DNA from 4 places in the Cutibacterium equinum genome. Region 3 is predicted to be linked to each of the others. Evidence: riboswitches for the same ligand, from Rfam matches in the RefSeq annotation. Region 3 holds a riboswitch; each other region holds the start of a gene.
What was found. A riboswitch is a leader RNA that binds a small molecule or an ion and turns the genes downstream of it on or off. The one in region 3 is predicted to bind cobalamin.

Region 1: another riboswitch for cobalamin. It lies ahead of cobO (cob(I)yrinic acid a,c-diamide adenosyltransferase); the one in region 3 lies ahead of O6R08_RS08750 (M13 family metallopeptidase).
Region 2: another riboswitch for cobalamin. It lies ahead of O6R08_RS09990 (anaerobic ribonucleoside triphosphate reductase); the one in region 3 lies ahead of O6R08_RS08750 (M13 family metallopeptidase).
Region 4: another riboswitch for cobalamin. It lies ahead of O6R08_RS09785 (ribonucleoside-diphosphate reductase subunit alpha); the one in region 3 lies ahead of O6R08_RS08750 (M13 family metallopeptidase).

The regions. Positions count from the first base shown of each region.
Region 1 covers NZ_CP115668.1:422,043-430,282, forward strand. Annotated here, with positions in the region: gene O6R08_RS01885 (VOC family protein) at 1-536, shown strand, start outside; gene O6R08_RS01890 (precorrin-8X methylmutase) at 611-1,264, opposite strand; gene O6R08_RS01895 (energy-coupling factor ABC transporter permease) at 1,564-2,247, shown strand; gene O6R08_RS01900 (energy-coupling factor ABC transporter substrate-binding protein) at 2,240-2,674, shown strand; gene cbiQ (cobalt ECF transporter T component CbiQ) at 2,671-3,516, shown strand; gene O6R08_RS01910 (energy-coupling factor ABC transporter ATP-binding protein) at 3,513-4,346, shown strand; gene cbiT (precorrin-6Y C5,15-methyltransferase (decarboxylating) subunit CbiT) at 4,352-4,948, opposite strand; adenosylcobalamin (AdoCbl) riboswitch at 5,049-5,172, shown strand; gene cobO (cob(I)yrinic acid a,c-diamide adenosyltransferase) at 5,203-5,817, shown strand; gene O6R08_RS01925 (cobyrinate a,c-diamide synthase) at 5,817-8,240, shown strand, end outside.
Region 2 covers NZ_CP115668.1:2,199,383-2,207,622, reverse strand. Annotated here, with positions in the region: gene O6R08_RS10015 (MarR family winged helix-turn-helix transcriptional regulator) at 1-18, shown strand, start outside; tRNA gene O6R08_RS10010 (tRNA-Leu) at 1,093-1,175, opposite strand; gene O6R08_RS10005 (hypothetical protein) at 1,302-2,000, shown strand; gene O6R08_RS10000 (cutinase family protein) at 2,005-3,060, opposite strand; gene O6R08_RS09995 (YbhB/YbcL family Raf kinase inhibitor-like protein) at 3,326-3,787, opposite strand; cobalamin riboswitch at 3,951-4,153, shown strand; gene O6R08_RS09990 (anaerobic ribonucleoside triphosphate reductase) at 4,229-6,580, shown strand; gene nrdG (anaerobic ribonucleoside-triphosphate reductase activating protein) at 6,591-7,112, shown strand; gene O6R08_RS09980 (DEAD/DEAH box helicase) at 7,096-8,240, opposite strand, start outside.
Region 3 covers NZ_CP115668.1:1,915,826-1,921,838, reverse strand. Annotated here, with positions in the region: gene O6R08_RS08765 (hypothetical protein) at 36-914, shown strand; gene O6R08_RS08760 (ATP-binding cassette domain-containing protein) at 916-1,536, shown strand; gene O6R08_RS08755 (ABC transporter permease family protein) at 1,533-2,759, shown strand; gene O6R08_RS08750 (M13 family metallopeptidase) at 2,826-4,805, opposite strand; cobalamin riboswitch at 5,024-5,160, opposite strand; gene O6R08_RS08745 (hypothetical protein) at 5,198-5,770, opposite strand.
Region 4 covers NZ_CP115668.1:2,142,587-2,150,826, forward strand. Annotated here, with positions in the region: gene O6R08_RS09745 (HAMP domain-containing sensor histidine kinase) at 1-575, shown strand, start outside; gene O6R08_RS09750 (M23 family metallopeptidase) at 641-1,729, opposite strand; gene idi (isopentenyl-diphosphate Delta-isomerase) at 1,967-2,503, opposite strand; gene O6R08_RS09760 (hypothetical protein) at 2,408-2,695, shown strand; gene O6R08_RS09765 (MarP family serine protease) at 2,714-3,916, shown strand; gene O6R08_RS09770 (YciI family protein) at 4,132-4,410, shown strand; gene O6R08_RS09775 (NADH:flavin oxidoreductase/NADH oxidase) at 4,448-5,548, shown strand; gene O6R08_RS09780 (DUF1707 SHOCT-like domain-containing protein) at 5,634-6,257, opposite strand; cobalamin riboswitch at 6,322-6,513, shown strand; gene O6R08_RS09785 (ribonucleoside-diphosphate reductase subunit alpha) at 6,626-8,240, shown strand, end outside.

The DNA.
Region 1 (8,240 bases), 1.0 Mb from region 3:
CCGGGGAGTCGGTGCTCAAGTTGCCGGCCACGAACCGCAAACACCTGGCGCGTTTCCTGGCCAATGTGGACGACCCGGTTGAGGTGCCGTTGTGCCCCGAACCTGGTGACGACACCCCGCGTTTCGTCGAGCACCTGCGGGTGGGAGCTGTCGCCAACCAGATGCTGCGGGTCTTCGAGTCCGAGGAGGAGTACGGTCGCTCCCACGAGGGGTCCCTGGGTGGTTCCGGGGATTTGCAATTCGCGGCCGGAACCCTGCTCAGCCCGTGGCTCATGGAGATCAACGCCGGCCGTGCCACTCGGGGGCAGGCCAGTGCCGTCGCCGAGATGACGATGGTGTGCAAGCGGGTCGAGAAACGCACCAATGCGCTCACCGGTGTCGACTGGTATCGGATCGTCGGTGACACCTCGATTCCGATGACCCTGGCCGCCCCGACGAACCTGCCGCGGGTTCCCCATGAGGGATCGGTCATCTCCGGTCAGGTCGTCCCGGTGGTGTCCTTGGGCACATGGGAGGGTGACGCCCTCTGGGGGTGAGGTCCTGCCGGGGCCGATGACCTGCTGTGCCCGGCGGCTGTCAGGGGACGGTGGCCGTCAGCGTCCGACGACCGTCAGCGGTGAGTGTTCGTCAGCTCGTCGGTGGAGGCAATGGCGTTGACGGCTGCCACTGCGATTGCCGAGCCGCCGCGTCGTCCCAGCAAGGTGAGGTACTCCAGGCCCAGCGTGGAATCGACGAGGGCCTGTTTGGACTCGGCTGCGCCGACGAATCCAACGGGGATGCCGACGACAGCAGCCGGACGAGCCCCGGTCTCCTCGCACACCTCGAGCACGCGGAACAAGGCAGTGGGGGCGTTGCCGATGGCGACGATGGCCCCGTCGAGTTTGCCTTCCTCAGCCCACAGATCCACTGCCGCGCAGGTCTTCGTCATGTTCTTGGCCTTGGCGATGTTGGCCAGGCGGGGATCCTTGATGTAACAGATCGTCTCGTTGTCGCGGGGGAGACGGGATCGGATGATTCCGGTGGCCGTCATGGAGGAATCACACAGAATCGGTGCCCCCGCGTGCAGGGCCTGACGAGCCGCCGTCACCACGCCGGGGGTGAAGGCGATGTCGTCAGCGATCGCAGGGTCGGCGGCAGCGTGGATCATCCGAACGACGACTCCCTCGACGTCGGCTGGGAAGCGATCCAGATTCGCCTCGGAGCGAATGATGCGGAAGGACTCGCGGTAAATGTCGGATCCGTTATTGACATACTCGTGGGCCACAGCTGTGCTCCTGACGATGACTTGGGGTAATGACGACTCATCGGGATGCTAACACTACGCACGCCGCTGACAGAGCCCGTGACGATGGTTAGCCAAACCTTCGATGCAACCCCGAAACGGCTGTGTTTCACTGGCTGCTGGAAAACTCAACAACGCCCTGATGGCGTGGTTGAAGCCGGGAAATGCCGGCACGGACGCGCCACTGTGAACGACCCTTTGCGGATCGAAAGTCAGATCTACTACGCACATCAGGCCTTTCCAGGACGGGACGCGATTCCCGAGAAAGGAGATGACGCCTCATGCATATCGCTGAGGGGATTCTCTCGCCAGCCCAGTGCGCAGTGTGGTACGCAGCTGCTGCGCCATTCGTGATTCACGGCGGCTACCGAGTCGTCAAGGAGGTCAAGGAGCACCCGGAGAACAAGCTCCTGCTCGCCACTGCCGGCGCCTTCACCTTCGTTCTCTCCGCCATCAAGCTGCCCAGCGTTACCGGCTCGTCCTCCCACCCGACGGGAACTGGCGTCGGTGCAGCTCTGTTCAAACCACCAGTCATGGCCTTCCTGGGGATGATCGTGTTGATCTTCCAGGCCCTGCTGCTGGCTCACGGCGGCATGTCGACTCTGGGTGCCAACACGTTCTCGATGGCCATCGTCGGACCCTGGGCCGGCTACGGCTGTTACAAACTCACCAAGAAATGTCATGGCCCGGATGCTTTGGCCATTTTCCTGTGCATGGTCTTCTCCGATTTCGTCACCTATGTCGTGACCAGCTTCCAGCTCGCCTTTGCTTTCCCGGATCCGACCGGTGGTTTCTGGGGAGCCGTCGGCAAGTTCCTGACCATTTTCGCCTGGACCCAGATCCCGCTGGCTCTCGCTGAGGGGCTGCTCGGAATCCTGCTGTTCCGATTCCTTGCCAAGGTCGCCGCCCCGCAGCTCCAGCAGCTCGGTGTCCTCGCTGGCAGCCCGGAGGTGGCCCATGCCTGAGAACACCGTTACCAAGACCCGCCAGGACACTTCGCTGACCGGCAAGAGCCCATGGGTGACCCCGGTCATCATCGTCCTTCTGATTGCCCTGTTCGTCACCAGCATGATCCTCGGTGCCAAGAAGACCACCGATGACGGCGAGGGATTCGGGGGAACCGATGACGCTGCCGCCACCGCAGCCGAGGAGGCCGGCGCCGAGGAGTGGATCAAGCCAGTCTTCGAGCCGAACTCCGGTGAGGTCGAGTCTGGTCTGTTCGCCATGCAGGCAGCTCTGGGTGCCGGTGTTGCTGGCTACGCCCTGGGTCGTATGGCCGGAAGGAAGAAAGGCCGTGAGGAGGCCGAGAACGCCTCCGACCTGCACAGTGTCGACGACGTGCCCGAGGCCGCCGTCACCTCGTCGGAAGCCGCTGCCTCCGCCAAGTCATGACGATCACCTCTCTCGACGACGCCGCCTGGGACTCTCCCTGGCGGCGTCGTCCGGTCGGTGAGAAGGTCGCTTTGTCGACGGCCCTCCTCCTCACCTCTCTGTGCACCCCGCCAATGGAGGCCTCGTCGTGGGTGAGCCCGGTGGTGGGTTCTGGCATCTGGCCCGGGTCGCTGCTGGCTGGGATCGTCAGCCTGATCGTCATCCTTGGCCCGGCACGCATCCGGAGGAGAGTGCTGTGGCAAGCCATGGCTGCTCCGATCGTCTTCCTCGTCATCGGGGCGATTTCGGTCCTCATCAGCGTGGGTTCCAGCCCGGAGGGAACAGTCTGGTGGCACGCCGGGGTGTTCAGCATCGGTCCGGTCTCCACCGCCCAGGCGATGTCCTTGATGGAACACGGTATCTGCGGCACCCTCACCGTCATGGTGCTGGCCGTCACCACCCCCATGGTCGATCTGCTCACCTGGCTGCGGAAGTTCCACATTCCCGATCCGCTACTCGAGATCGCATCCCTGACCTACCGGCTCATCTTCGTGCTGCTCGACACCATGGTCAGCGCCAGTGAAGCTCAGCGTGCCCGCCTTGGTAACACCCCGGCAGGCAGATTCGGCGGGTTCAACCGGCGCATGAACAACACGGCTGCTTTGCTGGGTTCGGTGGGCATTCGCGCCTGGACACGGGCCAATCGCCTCAACGACGGCCTGGTCAATCGAGGATTTGAGTCTGCCTTGGTGACCCTGCCCGTCACACGCGTCGGATCGGCGCGGTTCAAGATCATTGTTGTTCTCGTCATCGCTGGCCTCTGGGCGATCAGTTGGACGACGACCGGAAGGATGCTCAGATGAGTGACGAGGTCCTGCTGTCGACCGAGCACCTGTACGCCACCCACCCTGGCCGGCCCATGGTGCTCACTGACGTCAACGTCTCCTTCCACGCCGGAGTTCGCGTGGCAATCCTGGGAGCGAACGGGTCAGGCAAGACGACGCTGATGCGCTGCCTGTCGGGCTCCCTCAAACCCATCAAGGGCAAGATCAAGAGGGGTGACACGGTGCTCGGGCACGGGCGCCGCCAGCTTCGTGAGCACCGCCGGGCGGTCCAGCTGGTCCTCCAGGACCCCGACGACCAGCTGTTCAGCGCTGACGTGAGTCAGGACGTCTCCTTCGGCCCGATGAACATGGGGCTAGACGTGGACGAGGTGCGCGAACGCGTCACTGAGGCCCTGCAACTGCTCGGGGCCAGCCATCTTGCCGAACGTGCCACACACCAGCTCTCCTACGGCGAGCGCAAGAGGATCGCCGTCGCCGGTGCCGTCGCCATGCGCCCGGATCTCCTTCTCCTTGACGAGCCCACAGCCGGACTCGACCCGGTCGGAGTCACCAGGATGCTGGCGGCCCTGGACCGGCTGCGAGACCACGGCACGACGGTGGCGATGGCCACCCACGACGTCGACCTGGCACTGGCTTGGGCTGACGAGGCCCTCATCGTCGTTGACGGGGGAGTACGGCAGGGGCCGATCGACGAATTGCTCGCAGACGTGCCCGTCGTGGAGAGGGCTCATCTGCACCTGCCGTGGACCCTCGAGTTGGCCCGGCGTCTTGGCATGGATGAACGTCCCCGGACGATGAACGAGGTCGTCGAGTTGTTGTCACACCGGTCTGCGAGCACTCCGCGCTGACGCCGTCACTCAGCGCGCTGCCAGGTCCACGCCACGACGGTGCGGGCGGGTTTCCAGCCTCGCAGCCGACCGATGCTGTCGGCGGTCTCGACGCTAAACCTCATGAGGTCACCGCCCAGATCCCGGTGCAAGGCTTCCACGAGCATCTCGGCCTCCATTGTCACCCCATGGACGACGAGTCGTCCCCCGATGGGCAGACGGGCCCGACACTGGTTGACGAGGGTCTCCGTCGCGCCGCCGCCGATGAAGATGGCGTCCGGGTCGGGCAGTCCCTCCGGGAGACCTCGGGTCAGGTCGGCGTCGATGACCTCGAACTGGCCCGGCAGCGTGAGCTCTGCGGCATTCGTGCGGGCATTGGCGGCCCGTTCTGCCTTGCGCTCCACCCCGACGGCTCGACAGGTCGGATCAGTGCGGCACCATTCCACCGCGATTGATCCGGCTCCGGTGCCCAGGTCCCACAGCAGTTGGTCCGGCATGGGGCGCAGGGCTGCCAGGGCGACGGCCCTCACCGGGTGTTTGGTGATGAGCCCGTCATGGGCGAAGTGCTTCTCGTCGAGGCCAGGCGTGCGTCCGAGGAGGGTGGCGTCAGGATCATGGGTCATGTGGGAAGCCTAGGTGGTGGTGGGGACACCAAGGGGTGTAGGGAGCACCCGAACCTTGACGACTGACCCGATGGCGCGGTGAGGGCTGCCACCCAGATGTGACAGAATCGACGCAGACTCGCAGGGAGGAATTCGGTGTGAATCCGAAGCGGTCCCGCCACTGTGAGCGCCTCAGCGCAAGCCAGGTCGATCCGGCGGGTCAGGTCACGGAAAAGCCGTGGCCTGACGGGCGCGGACCCGCAAGGAGGTCGTTCATGCCGCAGGCGCGCAGTGGTGCCACACCAGACGACGGGCTGTCCACCAGACAGCGACGGTTGCGGCCGATCTTGGCGGTCAATACCGGTGAGGGCAAAGGCAAGACCACAGCGGCCATGGGTACCGCCCTGCGCGCCTGGAACCAGGGATGGCGAGTCGGCGTGTTTCAGTTCGTGAAATCTGGACGGTGGCATGTCGGTGAGCAGGACGCCCTGCAGGCTCTCGGGAAACTGCACGAGGAGACCGGCGTTGGTGGGCCTGTGGTGTGGGAGGTCATGGGGACCGGATGGTCCTGGGCACGATCCTTCGACGCCGCAGAGAATCCTGAGGCTGCTGCTCGCGAGGGATGGCGGCACGTCTGCGAACTGCTGGCGAACCAGGCCATGGACTTCTACCTTCTTGACGAGTTCACCTATCCGCTCCACTGGGGATGGCTCGACGTCGAGGAGGTCGTCGACACCCTCGTCAATCGCCCTGGAACCCAGCACGTCGTCATCACGGGTCGTCACGCCCCGGCTGCGCTCGTCGAGGCCGCTGACCTCGTCACCGAGATGACCAAGATCACCCACCCCTTCGACGCCGGACAGCGCGGCCAGGCAGGAATCGAGTGGTGATGCATCTTCCCCGAATCCTCATTGCCGCCCCGGCCTCGGGAGGTGGCAAGACGACCGTGGCGACCGGTCTCATGGCAGCCCTGCGTGCCAGTGGCCGTACGGTGGCGCCGTTCAAGGTCGGCCCGGACTACATCGATCCGGGTTACCACTCGATGGCCAGCGGTCGTCCGGGTCGCAACCTGGACTCGGTGATGTGCGGTGAGGAGCTCATGGCTCCGCTGCTGGCCCACGGTTTCCTCACCCCCGACCCGGCCGACGTCGCGGTCATCGAGGGGGTGATGGGGCTGTTCGACGGCCAGCTCGGCACTGGGCGCGGGTCCAGCGCCGAGATCGCCACGACGACTCGGACCCCGGTGGTCGTCGTCGTCGACACCGCCCACGCCTCCCTCACCCACGCCGCGGTGGTGGCAGGTCTGGCGACCTTTGACCCGAGTGTCACCATCGCCGGTGCGATCCTCAACCGGGTCGCCTCGCCCCGCCACGGTGCCGAGATCGTCCGTGGCCTCGACCGTCTCGGCATCCCGGTGCTGGGACAGATTCCGCGCACCGAGTCGATCTTCGTGCCGTCACGCCACCTGGGCCTGGTCCCGGCGGGGGAGTGGGAGGATTCAGCTGCCAAGGTGGCGAGCCTGGGAGATCTCATCGCCGAGCACGTCGACCTTGACGCCGTCATGGAGTTGGCCAGGTCGGCCCCCGACCTCGACGCTGAGCCGTGGAATCCGAGAACCGCACTGGAATCAGCCGGTTGGCAAGCCCAGTCCTTCGACGAGCCCCCGATGGTCGGCATCTTCGCCGGGCGGGCCTTCACCTTCCGGTACCCCGAGACCACCGAGATGCTGCAGGCCGCCGGGTTCCGCGTCGTTGACGTCGACCCCCTCACAGATCGACGTCTCCCCGACGGGATCCGAGGGCTCTACCTGGGTGGTGGATTCCCGCAGATGCACGCCACGGATCTTGAGGACAACACCGAGCTGGCAGCAGATGTCCGCGCCCACGCTGCGGCCGGCATGCCGATCGTTGCGGAGTGCGCCGGGCTGCTGTACCTCTGCCGCCACCTCGATGGGCACGACATGTCCGGGGTGTTGCCGATGGATGCGGCCATGGCGAAGAGGTTGACGATGGGCTATCGCGTGGCCACCCGTGACTCCATCAGTGTCGTCGGCCATGAATTCCACCGCACCATGACGACCCCACTCGCTGACATCGACCCTGCCTGGCACATCGCCATGCCCGACGGCTCAGATCGCGCCGAGGGAGCTCTGGCGGACCCTGCCGGGCTGGGACGTCCCACCGTTCAGGCCTCGTATCTGCACCTGCACTGGGCAGGCCAGCCCTCCCAGGCGGTGTGGTTTGCCCGTGAGGTTGCCAGGCGCCACGAGGCCGCAGACGACCACGCGAGCGAGCCCGACTTGAATCACCACGGGGACAGCGACATCGCCGAGGGATTGGTCGATCTGGCCGTCAACGTGCGGGTTCCCGAGCCGCCGCAGTGGCTTCGTGAGGCCATCACTTCCACCGAGCACGACTGGGCGCGCTATCCGGACGCCACCCCGGCCCGCAACGCCCTGGCTGCCATGTACGACGTGAGGCCAGACAGCGTCCTGCCGACAGCCGGAGCCGCCGAGGCCTTTCCGCTCATCGCGACCACGCAGCCGCGTCACGCCGTCGTCGTCCATCCCCAATTCACCGAGCCCGAGGCTGCGTTGAGGGCGGCGGGGATTGACGTCGACCGGGTCATCCTCAAGGCATCCGACGGGTTCGCACTGGATCCGGGCCTTGTCCCCGAGGACGCCGATCTGGTCATCGTCGGGAATCCCACAAACCCCACGGGACGGCTGCATCCGGCCGCCGACCTGCTGGCCCTGCGTCGTCCTGGCCGGATCCTCGTCGTCGACGAGGCATTCATGGACGCCACCGACGAATCCCAGTCCCTCATCGGCAGTGACATGGACGACCTGCTGGTGCTGCGGTCCTTGACGAAGACCTATGGCCTGGCCGGCATCCGTGCCGGATACCTCGTCGGGGATCGGCGACTCGTCTCGCGGCTGGCAGCCCGTCAGACCCCGTGGTCGGTCTCGACGCCGGCCATCGCAGCCATGGTCGCCTGCACCGGACAGCAGGCCGCCCGTTTTCGCGACCAGTTGCGCGACGAGCTCCCGGCGGCCCGCGCTGATCTCGTCGGGCGCCTGCGGGAACTGGGCTTGCACGTCGTGGAGTCCGAGGCTCCCTTCGTCCTGGTCGACACCTCGTCGATCAGTGGCGATTCGGTACGCCAACCCCTGGCCGATCGTGGATTCGCCGTGCGACGCGGGGAGACCTTCCCCGGTCTGGGACCCACCTGGATCAGACTCGCCGTCCGCGACCCGGAAACCCACGCCGCGTTGTCTCAAGCCATCTGTGATCTGGTCGCACGTCCCCCCAAG
Region 2 (8,240 bases), 280 kb from region 3:
TCCAGCCAACTTGAGTGACGACAGTCAGCTCGCCATTCAGGGGGCCAGGTCCACATTGCCGCGTGCGCATGTTCCCAGGCGTGGCGTGTTCCCAGACATGACAAAGGGTCTCTGGCTAGGACTTATTCCCAACCGGAGAGCCATGAAGGGCATGTATCTTGACGAGGTGGAAGCCCGAGCGGACCAGATCGTGATCGAGGACGCCAAGCGAGCCCTCCTCACGCCCGAGGATCGGAAGAATATCCCAGAAGCGCGGCGTATCGTGGAGGACGTCCGGCGCGGTCGTGCAGCTTATGAAGAAGTCGTAGGCCGATTCGACAAGGAGCAGGCAGAGTTCGAGGATATTTACAAGGCTAGGGGGTCTTGTGGGAGAAGGATCAGTCAGCGCGAAAGCGGCTGCCGGAGATGTTCCCGGACCGGTAAAAGACCGGCAGGGCAGACCTCAGAGACCTGCCTGTCGATATCTATGCCCTGCTTCCCATTGACCTCGAGCTGCCCGTGCCGGCAGACGTATTGTGGCGGCTCGACGATGCTCGGATGTGCCAAGGGAACAAGGCTCCACTGCTGGGCATCTACGAGTCCGACACTGAGACGTTCTTCACCTTCGGATATCCGTCGGAGCTCACTGGTGACCAGATTAGTGACGCTGGCCTCATGTGGACGACTAGCGTCAACAAGCGGACACACGCCATAGACTCCGGCACGATCGTAAGGCCCAGTGAAGACGCGGACCTGATCTGGTGCTACGAGTAGAACCGGCAGTACCAAGCTAGCCGAAACCCCGTAGGTGATCCTGCGGGGTTTTCTCATGCCCGCGCGTGAGCTGGTCGATGGCCCCGTCCAGCCGCTTGGCAACAGTGGGCACGCGGGGCGTCTCATCGGAGCCGCCCGGCCTCTCTGGCTCGTCCCAGTCGCCACGCTCGATACGTCGCTGGTCGCGGTTCAGCCATCCCTCGCCGTTGCGGGATGCTCAACGGGATGCTTCCAAGTGGTATTTGATGTCGAGGCGTGTCGCTTCATGGCGAAGATGAGGGCAAGAAGAAACCCCCGCTGACTTGGTGTTTTACGTAGTCAGCGGGGGCCTGGTCACTGTGCGCGAGAGAGGAGTTGAACCTCCACGTCCCAAGGGACACTGGCACCTGAAGCCAGCGCGTCTGCCATTCCGCCACTCGCGCATTGAGTTCGCTGGACGAACCCAACTCGCAGAAGATAGCACGGATCGGGCGCCGAAGTGAAATCGAGAGGGCTGGGCCGCGTCACGGCGGGCCGACATGGCTTCACCTACCGAGTAGCCTTGCTCCGTGCTGTCCTTCCTTGCCGCGGCCCTCGCCCTGGGCATCGCCGGTTTCGACCCATTGGGCTCCTTCGTACTCCTGGCGGCTCTCGGTCTGGGCGTCAAACGTCGCGGCGTCGTCATCCTGCTGCTCACCTCGGTGGGAACCTCTGCCATCTTCGGGGTTGCCGGAGTGCTCGGTCTGGGAACCTTGCTGGCCCGGCTGGGCATTCATGGGCTACATGTTCCGCACGTGGTGTGGGTGTGGCTGGTGGCAATCCTTGGCGCGGGCTCTCTGGGCTGGGCGGCATGGCGTCTGCGTCCAGGGGCAGCCACACAGGAACTCGACGAGGACACCTCAGCTGCGCCTCGTTCGACGGCGCCCGGGGCTCTGGCCATCAGCGGTCTCCTGGTGGGGATGTCCTCGCTCATTGACCCGGCGTTCTGGGCGATGCTCGTCCATGCCGCACACCTTCCTCATGCCAGCTGGGCCGTCGTCGAATCCCTCATCTGGGTTGCCTGCAGTCACAGCTTGCTCATCGGCCTCGTCATCGCCTACCTTCTCGGCGGGCCTGGCCGAGTCACCGAAATGGTGACGAGCATTCGCGAGGATCACGCCGTCGCGGTCCATCGCGGGATCTCTGCACTACTTGCTGCTTGCGGATGCTTTCTATTGGCCGATGTCACGGGCGTGCTGGCCACTGGGCAGTGGTTCTTCCAGCTGTGAACATTCACCTCCCGCGGTGACGACGGCGGCCGGCTCGTCCCAGGAGCCATCCCAGTGCCAGGCCGAGCACTCCGGCGCCGACCGCGACCCCGATCTGCCACGGGCCCCATTCGCGAGTTGTGACCGTCACCGTCTGTCCATGAGGGATGGGAGCGCCCTTGGCCTCGGCGGCTCCCACGGCATTCGCGCGCTGGGCGATGCGATCCAGAGGAGCCTCCAGGACAGTGCGGGTGTACCCCATGTGGATCGGACGACCTTGATTGAGCTCGTCTTGCCACGTCGATTGCAATGTGAGAATGCGCGTCAGGGCTGGCGCGGTGTCACAGACGGGATCACCCTTCATGCACACCGAGTAGGTTTCCGCGTAGGCCTCGGGGGGAATCGCGGCCCCGGCGTTGGCCATGTCAGCTTCCAGGGCCTCCTGGTCGACCGACTCCTGGCTCAGCCCCAGGGTGGCCTTGATGATGGCCCGCATCTGGTCATCGCGGTTGGCCCCGGGAGTCGCATTGGCGCGCTCGCGCAGGTAGTAGAGGATGGCCGCGGTACCAATGGCCGACTTACCGGCATCTCCACTGAGTTCCTGGACGTTCTGGCCTGGGTAGTGGTCGGGATTGCCGGCCAGAATGGCACCTGCCAGACGCTGTGGGGTGTCGGTCGAGGCGAGGGCCTGGGTGATGGCCTGGGAGCCTTGCGAGAATCCGGCGAGAATGACCCACTCGTCGGGGCACTGTTTCTTCTCGGCGTTGAGGAGGGCGGTGAGTTTCGTGGCTCCCAGAGCCGCCGAGTCGAAGTATTCGGTCGACGGCATGGTGGCGTCGAAGAGCAGACCGCTCAAGGATGCGTCTTGCAAGGTGTGAGGGTCGGCCGCCGGATAGTCCAGGTAGACCTGACGGACGGTTCCCTTGTTCTTCCACTTCTGGGCCAGAGCGTCGCGGATCGACGTGATGGTGGTGCCGTAGGGAGGGGTTTCTCCCGAGCCGCGGACGCCGACGAACATCACGGAGGCGCACTCCATCTGGGATGCCTGTTGTGACGACACCGGGTCTGAGTCCCAGCCCATCCCTGCTCCAGGAGTGATGGGGGCCACAGGTGTGGGCGACTCGGCGGATTCGCTGGCGTAGCTGGTGCTCGTGGTCGTCGGGGTGGGGATTGATGGCTCCGCCCGGGCAGCAAGCGGCATCGTCATCAGGCCGAGGGTGACGAGGAGGGTGAGCAAGGTCTGCCGAAGCTTCACGACGCCAGTCAAGCAGGTGCCGCCGACACGTCGTCGACGGCACCTGTTCCGTTCCCGTTGGCGGGAGGCCGGTCAGGCGCCCCAGTGATCGTCAGGACTGCTGGAAGGTTCCGGTGATCGACGCGGAATCCAACTGCGTGGTGTGGATGGCAAAGCGCACCTGGACATTGGCGGCATCGTCAGGAATGTCGAGATGTTCGCTGGGCATGGCATGAACGGTGTGGATGTAGCGGTGGGCCGGTCCGGGAGGCGGACAGGCGCCGGAGTACCCGTCCTCCTGGTAATCATTGCTCCACTCGCGCACCCCAGCGGGAAGTGGGCCGCCCTCGTCGAGGGAGGTGACGTCGGCCGGGATGTCGGCGAGGATCCAATGCCAGAAACCGGATCCGGTCGGGGCATCAGGGTCGTAAATGGTGATCGCGTAGGACTTGGTGCCATCTGGGCCGGGGGTCCAGCTCAGCTGGGGGCTGACGTTCTTGCCGCCCGCATCGGCGTGGGCGTAGGCCAGGTCGATCGGCTGGCCTTCGGTGATGGACGTGCTGGTGATCTCCATGAGGTGTGTCCTTTCCTTGTGTCCAGGATGCCAGCCGGCTGTGGGATATGAAGGGCCATCATGGCGGGCCAGGGGCGACGACGATGAATTGCGGGGGGCGAGTGTGCCCATGACCCGAACTGCGTATACCCTTCATCTTGTGCTGGTTCCCATCGCCAGACACCAGATGTAGGGGTTTCCCGGCATCCGGCGGTGATGGGAGGAAAGAGGGAATCCGGTGGGAAACCGGAACTGCCCCGCAGCGGTGACAGGGAACGACGGCGACACACGCACTGGCCATCCGGCTGGGAAGCATCGCTTGGTAGGAACCCGTCTGACGACGGAGAGCCCTGAAGTCCGAAGACCTGCCAGGACCCGGGTCAGCGACCCGGTACGACAACAGGCGCGCGGGACGTCTTGGGGTGAACCTGCTCCACTCGTGCGCTGCTTCGAGGAGAGAGCATGTCGACGACCCTTCATTCCGCGTCCTTCCACCCCACGTCCACCAGCCAGCAGCGAGCAGTGCCAACGTCGATCCGCAAGAGGGACGGGCGAGTCATTGGATTCGACTCGACGAAGATCGTCGAGGCCGTCCGTAAGGCCTTCGTCGCCTGCGGGGTTGAGGGTCCCGAACTATTGGCCTCCGAGGTCGCCCTCGAGGTGCTGTCCCGACTGAGTGAGAGGGGTGAGAACACCCCTGACGTCGAGGACATCCAAGACCTCGTCGAAAAGGCCCTCATGAACCAGGGGCATGACGACGTCGCCAAGGCCTACATCCTCTACCGTCAGCGTCGCACCGTCGCTCGTGACCAGCAGTCGGCCCTCATGCGCACCCTGCGCGAGATCACGTTCGCATCGGCCGAGGAGGCTGACGCCAAGCGGGAGAACGCCAACGTCGACGGCAACTCCGCGATGGGGTCGATGCTGCGTTACGGAACCGAGTCGGCCAAACAGTTCAACCTGCTGGAGGTACTCGACCCGGCCCACGCTGCCGCCCATCGCGACGGGGACATTCACATCCACGACCTCGACTTCCTCACCCTGACGACCACCTGCTGCCAGATCAACCTCACCGATCTGTTCGAGCACGGTTTCTCCACCGGCCACGGTGTGCTGCGAACCCCGCAATCCATCGGCTCCTATGCCGCCCTGGCCTGCATCGCCATCCAGTCCAACCAGAATGACCAGCACGGTGGCCAGGCAGTGCCCAACTTTGACCGGGACATGGCTCCAGGTGTTGCCAAGACCTTCGTCAAGGCTGCCCAAACCGGGCTGACAAGGACATTTGAGGTGCTTGGAGGTGACGCGGACCGTCTCGACGAGGTGCGTTCGGCGGCGTCTGGGTGGGTGCTGGAACCAGATGCTGCCGCGCTGGCCCAGGAGAGGGAGCAGGTGGCGCACCTGTTCGCCGGGCTCGTTGACGACACCGACCGTGTTGCCGAGAGGATCCGTCGTCAGGCCGTCGAGGAAACTCGTCGTCAGACCTCTCAGGCGATGGAAGCCCTCATCGCCAACCTCAACACCATGAACTCGCGGGCCGGAGCCCAGACCCCGTTCTCGTCGATCAATTACGGCACCGACACCAGCCCGGAGGCGCGGATGGTGATGCGCTGCCTGCTGGAGGCCACCGAGGCTGGACTGGGTGGCGGGGAGACCGCGATCTTCCCGATCCAGATCTTCCGGGTGTGCAAGGGGGTCAACCTCGACGACGGTGACCCCAACCACGACCTGTTCCGGTTGGCCTGCCGGGTGAGCGCCAAACGTCTGTTCCCGAACTTCTCCTTCCAGGACGCCCCGTTCAACGCCGAGTACTACCGGCCCGGTCACCCCGAGACCGAGATCGCCTACATGGGCTGCCGCACCCGGGTCATGTCGAACGTCCACGACCCCTCGCGGGCACAGACCTGGGGACGCGGAAATCTGTCCTTCACCTCGATCAACCTGCCGAGGCTGGCCATCGAGGCCGACCACGACGTCGATGCCTTCTTCACCTCATTTGACCAGATGATCGACCTCGTCATTGACCAGCTTCTTGACCGGCTCAAGATCCAGTCCCACAAGCTGGTGCGCAATTTCCCCTTCCTCATGGGGCAGGGGGTCTGGATCGACTCGGAGGGGCTGGGAGCTGACGACGCTGTCGCCGAGGTGCTCAAGCACGGAACCCTGTCGGTGGGGTTCATCGGGCTGGCCGAGACCCTGACGGCCCTCATCGGTTCTCATCACGGCGAGTCCGAGGAAGCCCAGCAGCTTGGCCTGCGGATCGTCTCTCATCTGCGTGAGCGGATGGACGAGGCTGCTGAGCGCACCGGATTGAACTTCTCGGCCCTGGCCACTCCCGCCGAGGGCCTGTCGGGACGGTTCGTGCGCATGGACCGGCAGCGCTATGGGGAGATTCCGGGGGTCACTGACCGGGAGTACTACACCAACAGTTTCCACGTGCCGGTCTGGTACCGCATCGGCGCTGCGGACAAGATTCGCATCGAGGCGCCCTACCACGCCTTCACCAACGGAGGCCACATCTCCTACGTCGAACTGGCAGGCGATCCAGCACGCAACGTCGACGCCTTCGAGGCGATCGTGCGGTACATGGCTGCCAGCGGGATCGGGTACGGGTCGATCAACCACCCGGTCGACCGGGATCCGCAGTGCGGATACACCGGGATCATTGACGACGAGTGCCCCCAGTGCGGCCGTGGTGAGGATTCCGGGCCCTTCGATCGGATTCGCCGCATCACGGGCTACCTCGTCGGCGGGCTGGACCGATTCAACGACGCCAAACGCGCCGAGGTCCGCGACCGGGTCAAGCACGGATGAGGTCGCGCCGATGAGGGTTGCCGGGATCGAGCCGGAGTCGATCGTCGACGGTCCCGGCATCCGCTTCACGGTCTTCGCGCAGGGGTGCCCGCTGCAATGTCCCGGGTGTCAGAATCCCGGCACCTGGGACCCCTGCGGTGGCCAGGAGGTTGACGTCAAGGAGATCATCTCTGCGATGAGGTCGTCAGTGCTGGCCAGCGGATTGACGCTGTCAGGCGGTGAGGCGAGTCGTCAACCGGGTGAGTGCGCGAGGTTGGCCCGTGCCGCCCATCAGATGGGGTGGGACGTCTGGGCGTGGTCCGGATTCACCATGGACGCCCTGCTGCGCCAGGCCCGCCATAGTGACGAGTTGGCGCAGATGCTGGGTCAGGTGGACGTCCTCGTCGACGGGCCCTTCCAGCTGCCCCACCGCACTCTCACCCTGCCGTGGCGGGGAAGCAGCAACCAGCGGATCGTCGACGTCCCCGCGACCCTGCGCGAGGGGCGGACGGTCGAGTGGGCCGGGGACGGAGCCGTCAGTCGAGTCGGCTGAAAGCCCGTGTCCGCAACACCAGATCCTCGGCCTCGTCGCACTCGTCGAGGTCGACGGTTGCGGTGATCGACCAGTCATGGTTGCCTTCGGGATCGTCGATGATCTGACGAACCAGCCAGATCCGGCTGTCGCGGCGTCCCGACTCCTTCTCGATCATGAACAGACCCGGTGCGCGGGCGTCGGGGCCATCGTTGATCTCGTCATGCTCGTCCCAGTAGTCGCCCAGGGTGTCCTCCCAGGCGTTGGTCGTCATGGCAGAACCGTCAGGCTCGAGTTCCCCGAGGGCCTCGAAGTCGTCGTCGGCAGCCAGGATGACCTTGCGGAACATGGCATTGCGCACCATGACGGTGAAGGCCCGCTGGTTGGAGGTGAAGGTCCGCGCCGGACGGACCTCCTCAGGCTCCTCGTCGACGGGATGGGTGAGTTCCTCCCACTCGTCGATGAGGGAGGAGTCGGTGGAGCGGACGACCTCCCCCAGCCAGAAGATGAGGTCGGCAAGTTCCTCGGTGCGCTCGGACTCGGGCACCGTCTGACGCAGCGCACGGTAGGCGTCGGTGAGGTAGCGCAGCACCAGTCCCTCACTGCGTTGCACCTTGTAATGGGCGCAGAACTCACCGAAGGTCATGGCGCGTTCGTACATGTCGCGCACCACCGACTTGGGCTGCAGAGCGTCGGCGGGAATCCACGGGTGGCTTGGAGCGAAAATCTCGAACAAGGCGTTGAGGGACTCCTCGAGGGGACGCGGCCACTCGATCTCCTCGACGGCGGCCATCCGGTCCTCGTAGTCGTAGCCGTCCTCCTTCATGCGCGCGATGGCCTCGCCGCGAGCCGCGTGCTGCTGGGCGATGAGGACCGTCATCGGATTGTCAAGGGTCGCCTCGATGACGCTGACGACGTCGAGGGCGTGGGTTGGGGACTCCGGGTCCAGGGTTGCGACGGCCTCGCTGGCGAAGGCTGACAGAGGCTGGTTGAGGGCAAAGTCGTCCTGCAGGGCCTCATTCATGGCGAACTTGCGGCCACCAGGGGTCGGTTCATGGAGGCGGTGGACGACTTCGGAGCGCAGCAGGGACAGGCCGATCTGCACGGCGCGGCGGTAGAGACGTCGACGCTCGGCCACGACCGGTGTGG
Region 3 (6,013 bases):
CAAGGTGGGCCTGGTGGGGCATATCGTTTTAGACGATGTCTTTTCAGCGATTCCTGGCGGGCATGGCAGCGGTGATGCTGCTTGTGCCTACTGCCTGCTCTCGGCACGATGATCCGCAGGCACCCGTTGTCGATGACCTCGGGGCGGTCCTCAGCCCCGCTAACTCTCTCATTCGCGAGCCAGCGGCAGCGTCGGCCAATGGGACGCTCAAGAGTACATATGAGTACCTGCGGCTCATGGATGGTCACGAGTTACCTGACGACGACGGCTACGCTCACGATCATCTCGTCGCGGCGTTGCGCCCCTACCTGCTCAAAGGCGGACGCAACCGGCAGACCCACATCACCCAACTCATGGCGGCGTCATCCCTGAAGTCCCTTCACGCGTTGTCCGACAAGGAGAAATCCGAAGTCGACAAGCGCACTCGCCTGCCGAAGGGCTGCATCACGAAGAAGACGGTGAAGACGGACCTACCGATCGCGAGGATGAGGCGGGAGATCGGCCTGTCCAACGCAGGGGTGTGCCTCACACCGTGGAAGGTCACGGTGACCGACTACACGGCATCCTCCGAGGACGCTCGCTGGGCGATGCAGGCGCTGGCCAATGCTGACGTGTTCGTCAACGCTGAGGACGTCGAGAAATCGGGGTGGAAGGCGATCTCGGACGGGTATTTGCGCCATGTCGGCACCTACACCGGCCCGAGTACGACCATCGCGACGGCCTTGTCAGCCGCGACCACCGTTTCCGCATTGCCTCGCTCTGATTTGCAGCGCATCGGCGACAGACTCTCTGGTGCACCATGTCCGCGAAAAGACCTCGGCCCGGCAACGATATACGGTGGAGAACCGGTCAAGGACAAGTGCAGTATCGAATCGGCCTACCTACTGAGGTACTCCGGCAATTGGGCGTGGTGACATGACGATTTCGTGGCAAGGAGTGACCAAGACATTCCCCTCGGGGGATTCTGCGCGTGGAGGCTGCACGATTCATTGCGCCGATGCGACTGTCGAGGCAGGCCAGGCGTGTCTCATCAAGGGAGCATCTGGACAGGGAAAATCGACCATGATGGCGATGATTGGTGGCCTGCTACCCGTTTCCAGCGGGCACATCACCATCACTCACGATGGCGATGACCTGGACCCCAGCGACGCCCGACGTGCTGATCTGGTGGCATACGCGTTCCAATACCCTTTCCTCACGCCGTACCTGACGGTTTTCGAGAATGCTGCGCTCTGTGCCGATCCCGAGGTGGCGAGCCGGCTACTCATGTCCTGCGGCATGGCAGACCTGTCCGATCAGCAGGCCAACACCTTGTCCGGCGGACAGCAGCAGCGTGTGGCTGTGGTTCGGGCGTTGGCGTCCCAACCCGCAGTGCTGCTCGCCGATGAGCCGATGGCATCTCTCGACGACGACAATCGGTTGGCCGTGGAACAACTGCTTCAGAAGTATCTGGACGACGGAGGAACCATCATCATGGCCTCGCACCAACCGACTGACTTGCCACACCTGAGCGTCGAGGTGGAGGCAACACGATGAGCATGTCAGCGCCGCGTCACGCCTGGGTGTCTCTACGACGCTCCAGTCTGCCTCGACAACGCTGGTTCATCGTCATCCTGGCATTGTTGGGGGGATGCGTCTTGGCGATGAACACCATCGTCGCAGGACATGTGCGTGACCAGATCGACGCTGCCGATGTCGGCAAGAGGCTCAACTACGTCGTCGTCGACAGTTCTGGGCGTGGTTCCAACGGTCCGATTGACGCCGCAGCTCGTCAGCAGATCATGGCCATGAACCATGTGGCCGGGTTTTACGAGTGGTCGCAGGCCGGGCTGCTCTGCGATGACGACAATGGTCTGCCGCAGATCGTGTGGGCCACGGCACAGATCCCCGACGTGCCACCGGTCACCGTGGCCTTTGACGGTCGCACAAGGCCGTTGCGGTCCGGGGAGGTCATTGTTCCCGACGCTGTGAATGGCCGTGACCTCAAAGCCTTGTTGGGGACGACGATCAACGTCTCCTATCAGCGCAAGACGAAAGCGTCGGAAGCTGAGGCCGTCCCGACGAAACTCAAGGTTGTTGGCCTTTATGACTCCAGCCGTCCGAACAATGACGGTCCCGACACGGTCTACATCAATGTTGAGGACGCCAAGAAGTGGGAGGCCGCCAACGCAGGGATGTCTCCGCAAGCCTTTGACAAGCAGGGCGTTTCGAGGGCCTATGTCGAGGCAGATTCACGTGCCCACGTCGCGGATGTCCATCGGCAGTTGAGCCAGGCAGGGTTTGCTGCAACCAGTCAGGCCGATGTGGTCGGATATGCCGATCAGATGACCTCTGATACTCAGCGGATGCAGATCGTCCTCATCGTCGTCATCTGCTTGTCGGCGTTGGTGCTTGGCGTGAGTGTTGGTTCGACGATTTCTCGCCAGCGCGGTTCTCAGATTGCTGTGTTCAAGGCGTTCGGCCGTTCCGGAGAGTGGATTCTCGGCTGCCTTGAAATGGAGGCTTTTCTGCTGGGCGTGGTGATGGCGCTGGCCATCGTTGTTGTGGGACTGGTGCTGTGTGGTGCAGCGATGGCATTGACGGCCGCCGGTGTGCACCTGGGGCCGGTGGCGATGACCTTGGTGCCATTGCCCGATGTGCTGAAGCAGGGTGCGTGGTTCCCGCTTCTCCTTGTCGTCGGGGTGCCTCTGGGGTGCCTGCCGCGCACTGTTGCCTCGGTGAGATCACACAAACCCTACGAGCTGTTGCGCTCACAGTGACGTGGAGACGGGGGATGCCCCCGAGTCAGCCGAACTCGGGGGCATCCCTCACCAGGGGCTTCGTCATCACCAGATGGTGACTCGCTTGTCGGGGTCCAGCCACATCTCATCGTCTTCGGTCACACCGAAGGCTTCGTGGAAGGCGTCGATGTTGCGCACGATCTGGTTGCAGCGGAACTCGCTGGGGGAGTGCGGGTCGGTGGCGATCCGGCGACGGACAGCCTCGTCGCGCAGAACCCCGCGCCAGATCGAGGCGTAGGACAGGAAGAACCTCTGCTGCCAGGTCAGGCCGTCGATGGGTTCTGGCTCATTTCCGTCGAAGGAAATCTGAAGGGCCTTGAAGGCGATGCCGGCACCGCCAAGGTCACCGATGTTCTCACCGATGGTCAACTCGCCGTTGACGTGGGGGCCGTCGGGGCCCAGCTGCTTGGGCACCAACTCGTTGTACTGGTCGACCAGACCCTTGGTGCGCTCCTCGAAGGCGGCGCGATCCTCGGCAGTCCACCAGTCACGCAGCAGACCCTTGCCGTCGCAGGTCGAGCCCTGGTCGTCGAAGCCGTGACCGATCTCGTGACCAATGACAGAGCCGATACCGCCGTAGTTGACGGCGTCGTCGACGTCCGGATGGAAGAACGGCGGCTGCAGGATCGCCGCAGGGAAGACGATCTCGTTGCGCAGCGGGTGGTAGTAGGCGTTGACCGTCTGGGGGAACATCATCCACTCGTCGGGGTCGACCGGCTTGCCGAGTTTCTCGATGGTGTGGTCCACGACGAAGGAGACGACATCCTGAACGGCGTCGACAAGGTTGCCCGGGCCGACCTGCAGGCCGGAGAAGTCACGCCAGGAATCCGGGTAGCCGATCTTGGGTCGGAAGTTCGCCAGCTTTTCCAGAGCCTCCTTGCGGGTGTCCTCACCCATCCAGTCCAGCTGGCTGATGGACTCCCGGTAGGCGGCCAGGATGTTGGTGACGAGCTCGTCCATTCGCTGTTTGGAGGCCGGCGGGAAGTGACGGGCAACGTACATCTTGCCGATCGCCTCTCCCATGGCCGACTGCACGAAATCGACAGCCCGCTTCCAGCGCGGACGCAGGGCCGGGGTGCCGTTGAGAGTGCGGCCGTAGAAATCGAAGTCGCGCTCGACGAAGTCGGAGCTGAGGACCTCCGAGTAGGAGCGAATGACCTGCCACGTGGCCCAGGTGCGCCATTGGTCGATGCGCTCGTCGGTGAGGAGGGTCTCTACGCCGTCGAAGAAGGACGGCTCAGCGTTGATGAGGTTCGTGACGACCGTCATCGGCATGTCGGCGGTGCTGCGCCAGACCTCCAGGTGCAGGCCGGGGTGAGCCTCGTCGAACTCGGCGAAGGTGGTCGGGTTGTAGGAGGCCTGCAAGTCACGGCAGCGGACGCGGTCCCAGTGGTGGGAGGCGATCTGGGTCTCCAAGTCCATGACGGTGCGGGCAGCTTGCTCGGCGTCAGGGAAGCCGGCCAGCTCGAAGGACGCCTGGATGTGACGCAGGTAGGCGTCGCGAATCTCGGCCTTGTCCTCGTCGCGGTAGTAGGCCTCGTCAGGCAGACCGATCCCGGCCTGGGCGATCCACATCACCTCGCGGGTGGGGTCGCCGGGGTCGGACTCGGCGCCAGCGTCGAACAGTCCCGTGATGCCCCGCCGTTCGGCCTTGCCGAGGAAGGTCACCAGGTCGACGACGCTGGAGATGGCGTCGATCTCAGCAAAGAGAGGACGCAGCGGCTCAGCCCCGGCCTTCTCGACGGCGTCGACGTCCATATAGCGGCGGTAGAGCTCGACGGCGACCTCCACCTCGTGCTCGGTCGCCTTGTCGCGGATGTCCTCGCCCTTGCCGTCCACCAAGTCCTCAAGGATGTGGTGGACGGCCTCGCGAGACTCGTCGTCGAGCTGGTAGAACGGGCCGTCACCGGCGCGGTCGTCGGGAATGACTGCCTGGTCGATCCAGGTGCCGTTGACATGTCGGTAGAAGTCCTGACCGGCGGCAATGCTCGGGTCGAGGTCACTGAACAGTGAGATTGACGTCATGATCCCACAATAGCGGGGGCCATGACGTCATGACCTTTTCTGTATGAGGCGGCATCGCGGTGCCTTCGTGGTGGTGTGGGGGTCGCAGGCGTCTCCGATACTGTCGTGGTCGATTCCACTGCCTTGCCTTGCTCCTCTGTGGAAGCGTTCCGGCGAGGAAACGGGGCAACACGAGCGTGACATGTCGGCGTTGATCCGCAATCCCGCGACGGAACCAAGAACCTATCTTCGATGCGGCTGGTATTCCGACGTCCACGCCTTCCGGCATGGACACGGCAGCGGGACAGCGCCGGAATCCCACCGGCGTCCCCAGGCCACCTGGGCATCAATCCCCACCACGTCATATGAATATACGCTCTAATCACAACAGCGCCGTGCAATACCCACACCCGTCAAAACTCAAAGAAAAACACGAAATTTATCGCGCCGGCTACAAAATACCATGCTATAGTAGATATAAATAGGGTGATGGTTGCGATGACACCCATCTCGACACGGAAATATTTATCGCCCCTCCAAGCCACACTTGCCGCACCAAGAATCCAACCTGCCAACAAGAACACCACAGCCGCAACAGAAATGTAGACGATCTCCTCCTTGGCTTCCGGAAAGCCTTCAAAGCCTTCACAATAATCAGTTTTGCAACACAGAATCACGCCGCAAAGCATTGCCATGACAGCGGTAATAGCTTTGACTCTGAGTTTATAGTGCGTTCCATGGTATCGAGATATTGCAGCCTTTTGCCATAGTCCAGTGAGCCATCCAGTCGCTGGGAATATCAGCGACGTGACCAAGACATACTTCTTCCCGCCCAAGGCGGCAATAAGCTCTAATTGATCCCATGAAAATATTCGACTTGCAAGAATTATCAATGCCCAAAGTGCTCCGACAATGGCGCCAATGACGAGGCCATCAGTAGGCGCGCGGCGGTATTGCTCTTCGGTTGTGCTGTCGTGGGTGGTCATCGCGGTGCCTTCGTGGTGGCGTGGGGGTTGCGGGTGTGTCCTGTGTCATCGTGGGTGGCCTTGAGGGGGAAGGTGAGAGTGTCACTGGTGTCATTGTCATCAGTGACACGAAGGTGGGCTCGATGTGTGCCCAGCACTCGCCTATGCCTCGTCGTCGTTTGTATGGTCACGTCTCGCTCCTTCGTGAAAAGCGTTCCGGTGAGGAAATGGGGTAACACGGGCGCGGCACGTCGGTGTTGATCC
Region 4 (8,240 bases), 230 kb from region 3:
TCCCCGATCAGGCCCGCAGCGAGATCCTTGACGACGTTGCCGCCCAGCTCGGGGAGTTCTCCAGTCTCATCGGCGACCTCGTCCAGCTCTCCCGCGAGGACGCCCCTCCCCCACGGCCGCAGTATTTCGACTTGTCAGATGTTGTTTCGAAGGCTGTCGAGAGAGGGCGACGACGCGGCCCGAACCTGGAGTTCAACGTCCACCTGGAGTCCCATCCGATGCTTGGTGACGAGGCGACCCTCGAAAGGGCTGTGACGAACCTGCTCGACAATGCCGTGAAATTCTCCCCCGTCGGGGGCACCGTGACGGTGACGATGGAGGATGACACCGTCGTCGTCAGCGATGAGGGCCCCGGTATCGACGAGGCGGACCTGCCACACATCTTCGACCGGTTCTACCGCTCCGACCAGGCCCGCAACACCCCTGGCACCGGCCTGGGCCTGTCAATCGTGGCGCACACCGTCACCAGTCACCAAGGCTGGATCAAGGCGTCACGGGCTCCCAGCGGTGGTGCGATGTTCACCATGTACCTGCCTCGGGAAGAACCCCCGGCCGAGGAACCAACGGCCTCCTGAGGACCTCCCTCACCTCAGGCGGACGCAACCGAACTCCCGGCCGTCGATACCAGCACCTGGCGCGGTCAGTGGTCGGAATCGCTACCGCTCGCAGTGGCGATCTTGGTCGCGGTGGGGGGTGAGGACGTCCGCGAAGGGTTCGGCTCACGTGGTGTCGGCTTGGACTCGCGCGGTGTCGGCTTCGGTGACGTCGTCGCTCCAGGCTGCGAAGTGCTGGGGGATGGCGACGTGCCAAGGGTCGGCGAGGCTGCGGACGGCCTGGGAGCACTCGGTTGTCTGCTGGGGGCTCTCGACGGCGTGGAGCTGGGGTTGGAAGGGCTCGTCGACGGGGTTGCGGTGCCCATCGGATGCGGGGTCGGAGGCACCGGATCAGGATGGTGCAACTCGCCAGCAGGAACGGTCGCTCCCTTGATGGGCTTGAGCTTGTCAAGGTCCACCACAGCAGGCTTGCCGTTGAGCCACGGCAGCGGGTCGGTGAACTGCCCGTTGACAACGACCTCGTAGTGCAGGTGGCATCCGGTTGAGTAGCCCGTCGTCCCGGACAGGGCAACGGCCTGGTGGACGTCCACCTGCTGTCCCACCCGCACGCCGATCACCGACAGGTGGCTGTAGGTCGTCGTGACGTGCTTGCCAGCAATGACGCCATGATCGACCTCTACCCGATTCCCGTACCCGCCGACATAGCCTGCGAAGATGACCTTTCCTGGTGCGGACGCCCCCACCGGGGTGCCACACGGGGCTCCGAAATCGACGCCAGTGTGCAGCTTCCAGACGTGAAGGATGGGGTGGAATCTCATGCCGAATGGCGACGTGACAGGACCATTGAGAGGTTTCGACAGCAGGACCCCGGTCGGCTGGGCGACCTTTGACACCGACGGGCTCGGGGTTGGCGCATTCGTCGGAGCGACGGGTGCTGTGACGGCAGGGGCGGAGGACTGCGTGATGACGGGGTTTGGTGCGGTGGAACGGGACCAAGACGCCGGCCACACGGCGGAGGTGGGCTTGGACGTGGACTTGGAGACGACATGCTGATGGTCGGGGACGGCTTTCAGTCCCAGGTCCGAGGGCCACGCGGCGGCCACCGACACCCCGACAACGGCCACGCCAACAACGCCAGCGATGGCGGTCTTGACAGCCTTGCCTCGCGAGACCATGAGCAACCCTCCTCTACCCCGTCAGCATCATTGTGGTCTTCTTGAGTCCACTAATTCCACCTGGTGGATCCTTCGTCTCGGCATGTTCATCCACATGTCACCAATCCCAGCCACGGGGGTTTTCCACAGGCTTCTTGTGGAAAACCCCCGTGGCTGGGGAAAACACATCGGTGTCGTTCCCACAGCAGACGTCGAGGCCGGTGGACAACCCTCAACGATGCCGTGAGACATCGACGCTCAGCGCACGACGGGCAGTTCCGGACCGAGATCGAGCATCTGCTCAACGGCCCAGGGGCTCAGCAGGGCCGGCATCGATTTCGCCAGGCCATACATGTCCTGCCAGCCGACCCAGGCGATCTCCTCGACCTCGTCAGGGTCAGGATTGAGTTCGGCAAGTTCCTCAGGAAGGGACAACTGGGCGACGACGACCGGACACAGCTCATCCTCGACGATGCCGCGAGGATCCGTGGCGCGGTAGGAGAAGTCAGGCAGGACAACACGCATCCGACGCGGATCAAGGTCCAGGCCCAGTTCCTGATGGGTGCGACGCATCGCCGCGTCGATGATCGTCTCGCCGACCCGCGGATGCCCGCAACAGGTGTTCGTCCACACCCCTGGCCATGCCACCTTCGTCAGGGCCCGTCGGGTCAGCAGCACTCGCCCGCCAACGTCCAGGACATGGCAGGAAAAGGCGAGGTGGCGTGGGGTGTGCTGGCTGTGAACGGTCGCTCGGGGAGCGGTCCCGATGTGGTTGCCGTCCTCGTCGAGCAGGATGACGAGATCGTCGTGGACACAATCCGCGTCACAAGCGGGCATGGCCCCGCTCCCGCCATCGTGCTGACCCATGACGCCAAGCTACCAACAACCCTGAATTCCGCGAAGTCGGATGTGACCACGGCCCCGAAGTTGGTTGCGAACTGTTTTGAAGGCACCATTGAGGTGCCGTATTTCCCACGTCATCTGTGACCCTCAGACGGGAGAACCATGTCCAACGTGCTCGACACCATTCTCGTGGTGTACCTCGCCGGGCGTGCCATGACCGGGTGGAAGCGCGGAGCCATCGTCGCAGTGGTCAGCGTCGCCGGATTGGTTCTCGGGCTGTGGGCCGGTCTGTGGATCTCCGGCATCGTTGCCGAGGCATTCTTCGACGAGAACTGGACCTGGCTGGCGGAAGGAGCGGCGCGGGCGTGCATCATCCTCGTCGTCGCCAAAATCATCGAGGGCGTCTGCCTGACCATCGCCCGACGCCTCCGGAATGCCTCCACCTCAGCGCGGTTGGACACTGTGGACAGTGTGGGCGGCGCGGTGCTCCACGTCATCGCGAGTGCCCTGGTCATCACGGTGGCCGCGACAGCTCTGGCACCCGTCCTGCCACCGTCGTGGGCCTGGGCCATCGACGAGTCATCCATCGTCACTCAGACCAACCGCGTCATCCCGGAACAGGTCAACGACGCTGCCACCCGACTGGTCGGGCAGGCGGCCGACGCCTTCCCGAAGGTCTTTGCCGGCGACACCCCCAACCTGCTGCCGCCGGGGCCGGCCCCCGACGACGATGCTGTCACCACCGAGGCGGTGCGGCGGGCAGCCACATCGATCGTCAAGGTGAGGTCGCGCGCCCCGCAGTGTGATCGGGCCTCCGAGGGCACTGGATGGGTGAGCTCCCCTCACCGGGTGGTGACGAATGCCCACGTCGTCGCGGGGTCCGACGGCGTCACCGTGCAGGTGGGCGGGACTGGGGCTCGACTGCAGGCCAGCGTCATCGCCTATGACCCGGACGTAGATCTGGCGGTGTTGGCGGTTCCGAATCTTGATGCCCCGGCCTTGACGATGGCCTCGACCGTCAACAACGGTGACGCGGCGGTCGTGGCAGGATTCCCGCTGGATGGTGGGTACACCTTGGGAGCCGCGACCGTGGGTCCGTCGATCCAGGCCCGCGGCGAGAACATCTACGGCACCGGCACCGTCGTGCGCGAGATTCTCTCACTGCGTGCCACGGTGCGTCCGGGCAACTCGGGTGGGCCGCTACTGACGACCGACGGCAAGGTCGCCGGCACGATCTTCGGCAGGTCCACCAGCCAGCCGCAGACCGGGTACGCGCTGACGAACAACCAGACCCGCGCGTTCATTCGCGCTGTTGGGCCCAGCGACAACCACCCGGTGTCGACCGGCAGGTGCACCGTCGGCTGAACCGTTGTCAAAACCTTGGGCGGTCAATGTTCCCGCTGCCGTGCAAGACCGCGCACGTTTGCCGTCACCGTCCCCTGAATCACAGTCTGACAAGCCCTGATACCACCTCGGCAAGTGAGGTGTGCTGCGTATTGCCCGCCGTGACGCCCGGGGTGTGGATTTCTGGCGCCTTGTCGACCCTTCAGTCCTGGCCCACGCCCCAATAGCATTGGGCCATGGCAGTTTTCATCGTCGAAACCCATTACGACCCCGCCCATTCCGAAGAGCGCATGGCGGCACGTCCGGCCCACCTCGTGAACCTTGACAGGATGCTCGAGCGTGGCCAACTCGTCAACGCTGGCCCACTGGCCGACGGCAGCGGAGCGGTACTCATCTACACCGTCCCTGACCGTGCAGCCCTCGACCATCTGCTCGAGGCGGACCCCTACCCCAAGACGGCGGTCCAGGTGACGTCCGTGCGCGAGTGGACTCCGAACTATCACTTTCATCCGTGAGGCCCGTGAGGGTTGAGCAGCGTGATGTCATGGAGTCATGACGTCACCGCTGCTCTTCCAGCCCCTCACCCTTCGTGGATTGACGGTGCGCAACCGAGTCTGGTTGCCACCCATGTGCCAGTACGCAGTGGAGTCCCAGGATGGGATCCCGGGCACCTGGCATCTGGTTCACTACGGCTCCTTCGCTGTGGGTGGCTTCGGCCTCATCGTCGCCGAGGCCACCGCAGTGAGCCCGGAAGGGCGCATCAGCCCTTATGACACCGGGTTGTGGAATGACAACCAGATAGCGGCGTGGCGCACCGTCACCGATGCTGTTCACCAACTGGGCGGCACGATCGCCGTGCAGTTGGGCCACGCTGGCCGTAAGGCTTCCACCGAGAAGTGGTGGCCAGGATTCCACGGTGCTGTGGTGCCTCCCGAACGGGGCGGCTGGATTCCGGTCGGCCCGACTGACGCACCGGCTGACGGAAAGCAGTACGTCGGCCTGCCCGTGGCAGCCCTGGACGAGGACGGCATCGCGAAGGTCATCGACGACTTCCGCACCGCTGCAGCGCGAGCCGTGGAAGCCGGGTTCGACGCCGTCGAGATTCACAGCGCCCACGGTTACCTGCTGCACCAGTTCTACTCACCGCTGTCCAACACCCGCACCGACGGCTGGGGAGGTGACTTCGACGGACGTGTCCGTCTGCCTTTGGAGGTCGCGCGGGTTGTACGCGGCGCCATCCCCGACGACATGCCCCTGCTGGCGCGCCTGTCGGTCACTGACTGGCGAGACGACGGCTGGCAGGTCGAGGACTCCGTCGAATTGTCGCGTCGTTTTGCCGAGGCCGGCGTCGACCTGCTGGACGCTTCCTCGGGTGGTAACTCATCGGCACCCATCCCCGTCGCCCCGGCCTACCAGGCTGATCTGGCGGCACGGATACGCGCCGAGGCAGGGATTCCCACCGCCACCGTCGGCATGATCTGGACCGCAGAGCTGGCCGAGAAGCTGGTCGAAGACGGCAGCGCCGACGCCGTCATGGTCGGTCGAGCAGCCCTGCGTGACACCAATTGGCCGTTGCGCGCCGCTCACGAGCTGGGTGTTCCCAACGAGGACGCCCCGTGGCATCCGGCGAGGTTCCGAGGAGCCTGGCGCTGATCCTCGTCAACAAGCAATGGATTGTCACGGTGACGGCCCTGTCCCCCTTGGAATGACCCTTGTGAGCGGACCGGGCCGACGAACGTCAGCGATTCCATCTCTTTTTGTGCTTTGCGAACTTCTTGGATCCAGGGCCGAAGATGACGACGTCACTGAGGATGTTCGTCCCGCTCAAGGTGAGGACCGGGGCATCGGGGCCTGGCTGGGAGAGTCCGAGGACCTTGACTTCTCCGAGAACGTGCGACATCGAGTCCTCGATGCGCACCCCGTCGGGTACCAGGAGAGTCGCGTCGCACATGAAGATCGTCAGATCGATGGTGATGTGACGACTTGCCCACGACATGGACGTCAGGTCGAAGCACGGATCCCCCATGATGCCGATGACGTTGGTGTGCTTGGCCATCGTTCGTCCAGAGGCCCAGACCGTGTCGCTCATGATGCAGATCATGCGGTCGGTATCCGGGCCGGGAGCGACGCGCACGGGGTCTCCCTGATGGCCCACAGCGGGCAGGGCAATGTTCTCGACCGTCGCGCCCAGGTCAGAGAGCAACCCGCCCAGATCGCCATAGGTGCGGGCCTGCAAAGCAGCCTCGACGCGTTCGTCATGTTCATCGCGCGTGAGCTTTCCCTCGACCCACGCATTGTCGAGGATGTCCGTTGCCCGAGCGCGCTCAGCATCACCAATCCGCCAGTCGTCCGGGACCGTCATGGCGCAAGCCTACCAACGTCGGACTCCCCACAACATGCGTTGACTGTCCTTGATCAGCGTTCATATAGTGACCAGTGCACATGGTTCCCGTGTTCGCACGGGCCAAGAGGGAATCCGGTGAGAATCCGGAGCTGCCCCGCAGCGGTGTACGAGAACGACCGCCGTCATCACGCACTGTGCTTCGGCATGGGAAGCGACGGCCAGTAGGCAAAAAGTGCTCGTGAGTCCGAAGACCTGCCAGGTGTGGTCCCGCAACCGCGGGGCCCGGTTCGCGATCTCGCGGGAAGTATCGCAGCGTTCATGGGGACCAGTGTCCCCGCCGCATTCCGCCCGGTCGCGTGCCTACGGCATCGCACGGAGGAATTGCAATGAGCGCCGACCCCATTTCAACCATCCGCGTCCGCAAACGCGACGGATCCCTGGCCCCCTACGACGGCAACGAAGTCGCCGCATCCATCATGGATTCAGCCCGTGGGCTGGACGACGCCGTCGCCCGGGCAACCCTGCTGCAGGCTGAGGTGGAGATCACCCTGTTCGACGGCATCACCACCGATGCCCTGGACGAGGCCGTCATTCAGGTAGCCCTGGGCAATGCCAAGGACGACCCGGCCTTTGACACCATCGCAAGCCGTATCGCGGTCAAGAAGCTGTACAAGGAGGTCTTCGGCAACACCCATGACATCGTGGGTGACGTCGCCCCGGATCGGGTGCGCGATCTGCACCGTCTCTGCTTCCCGAGCACGATCAACAGTCTCGTCTCCGGCGGTCACCTCGACCAGCGTCTGGGCCAGGTCTTTGACCTTGACGCCCTGGCGGACGCCATCGACCCGACTCGTGACGACCTCCTCAACTTCACCGCCGTGCGCACCATCGTCAACCGTTACCTCTTGCGCACCGACAATCAGGCATTGGAGGTGCCTCAGTACTTCTGGATGCGCGTGGCGATGGGGCTCAGCCTGACCGAGGATGATCCGACCTCCTCGGCGCTGGCCTTGTATGACTCGATGAGCAACCTGCGTCACCTCGCGGCCGAATCGACCCTCGTCAACGCGGGAACCCCGGCTGGTCAGCTGTCCACCTGCTTCGTCATGCGCACCGAGGATGACCTCGAGCACATCGCTCGGACGATCCGTGACGTCATGTGGATCACCAAGGGCACCGGCGGCATGGGCGTTTCGATGTCGGATCTGCGCTGCGAGGGGTCACCGCTTCGCTCCGGCAACACCGCCTCGACTGGGCCGATCCCTGTCATGCACACCATCGATTCGACGCTGCAGGCAGTCTCGCGGGACGGGGAGAAACTCGGCTCGCTGTGCTTCTACATGGAGAACTGGCACATGGATTTCCCGCAGTTCCTCGATCTGCGGCGCGACTCCGGTGATCCTTACCGACGCACCCGCAACGCCGACACTGCGGTGTGGATCTCCGACGAGTTCATGAAGCGGGTCGCCAAGGACGAGGACTGGTACCTCTTCGACCCCGCCGAGACCCCCGATCTCACCGAGCTGACCGGGTCGGCCTTCTCGAAGCGGTACGCCCACTACATCGAGCAGGCCGAGGCCGGGGCGATCACGCGGTTCCATCGCACCACCGCCCGCGAGCAGTTCCGGGCCATCCTGGTGAGCCTGCAGACGACGTCCCACCCGTGGCTGACATGGAAGGACAGCGTCAACACCCGTGCGTTGAACAACAACACCGGGACGATTCACTCCTCGAATCTGTGCACCGAGATCTGCCTTCCCCAGGATCGCGACCACACCTCGGTGTGCAATCTGGCTTCGGTGAACCTCGCCGGGCACCTCGTCGGTCCGCGGGGGAAACGTCGCATGGACTGGCAGCAACTGGCCGCCACCACTCGCCTGGCGGTACGTCACCTGGACAACCTCGTCGACATCACTGCCTCGGCGGTGCCCCAGGCCGAGCGTTCCAATCTGGAGAACCGGGCCATCGGCCTGGGCGTCATGGGGCTGACGGACATGCTCG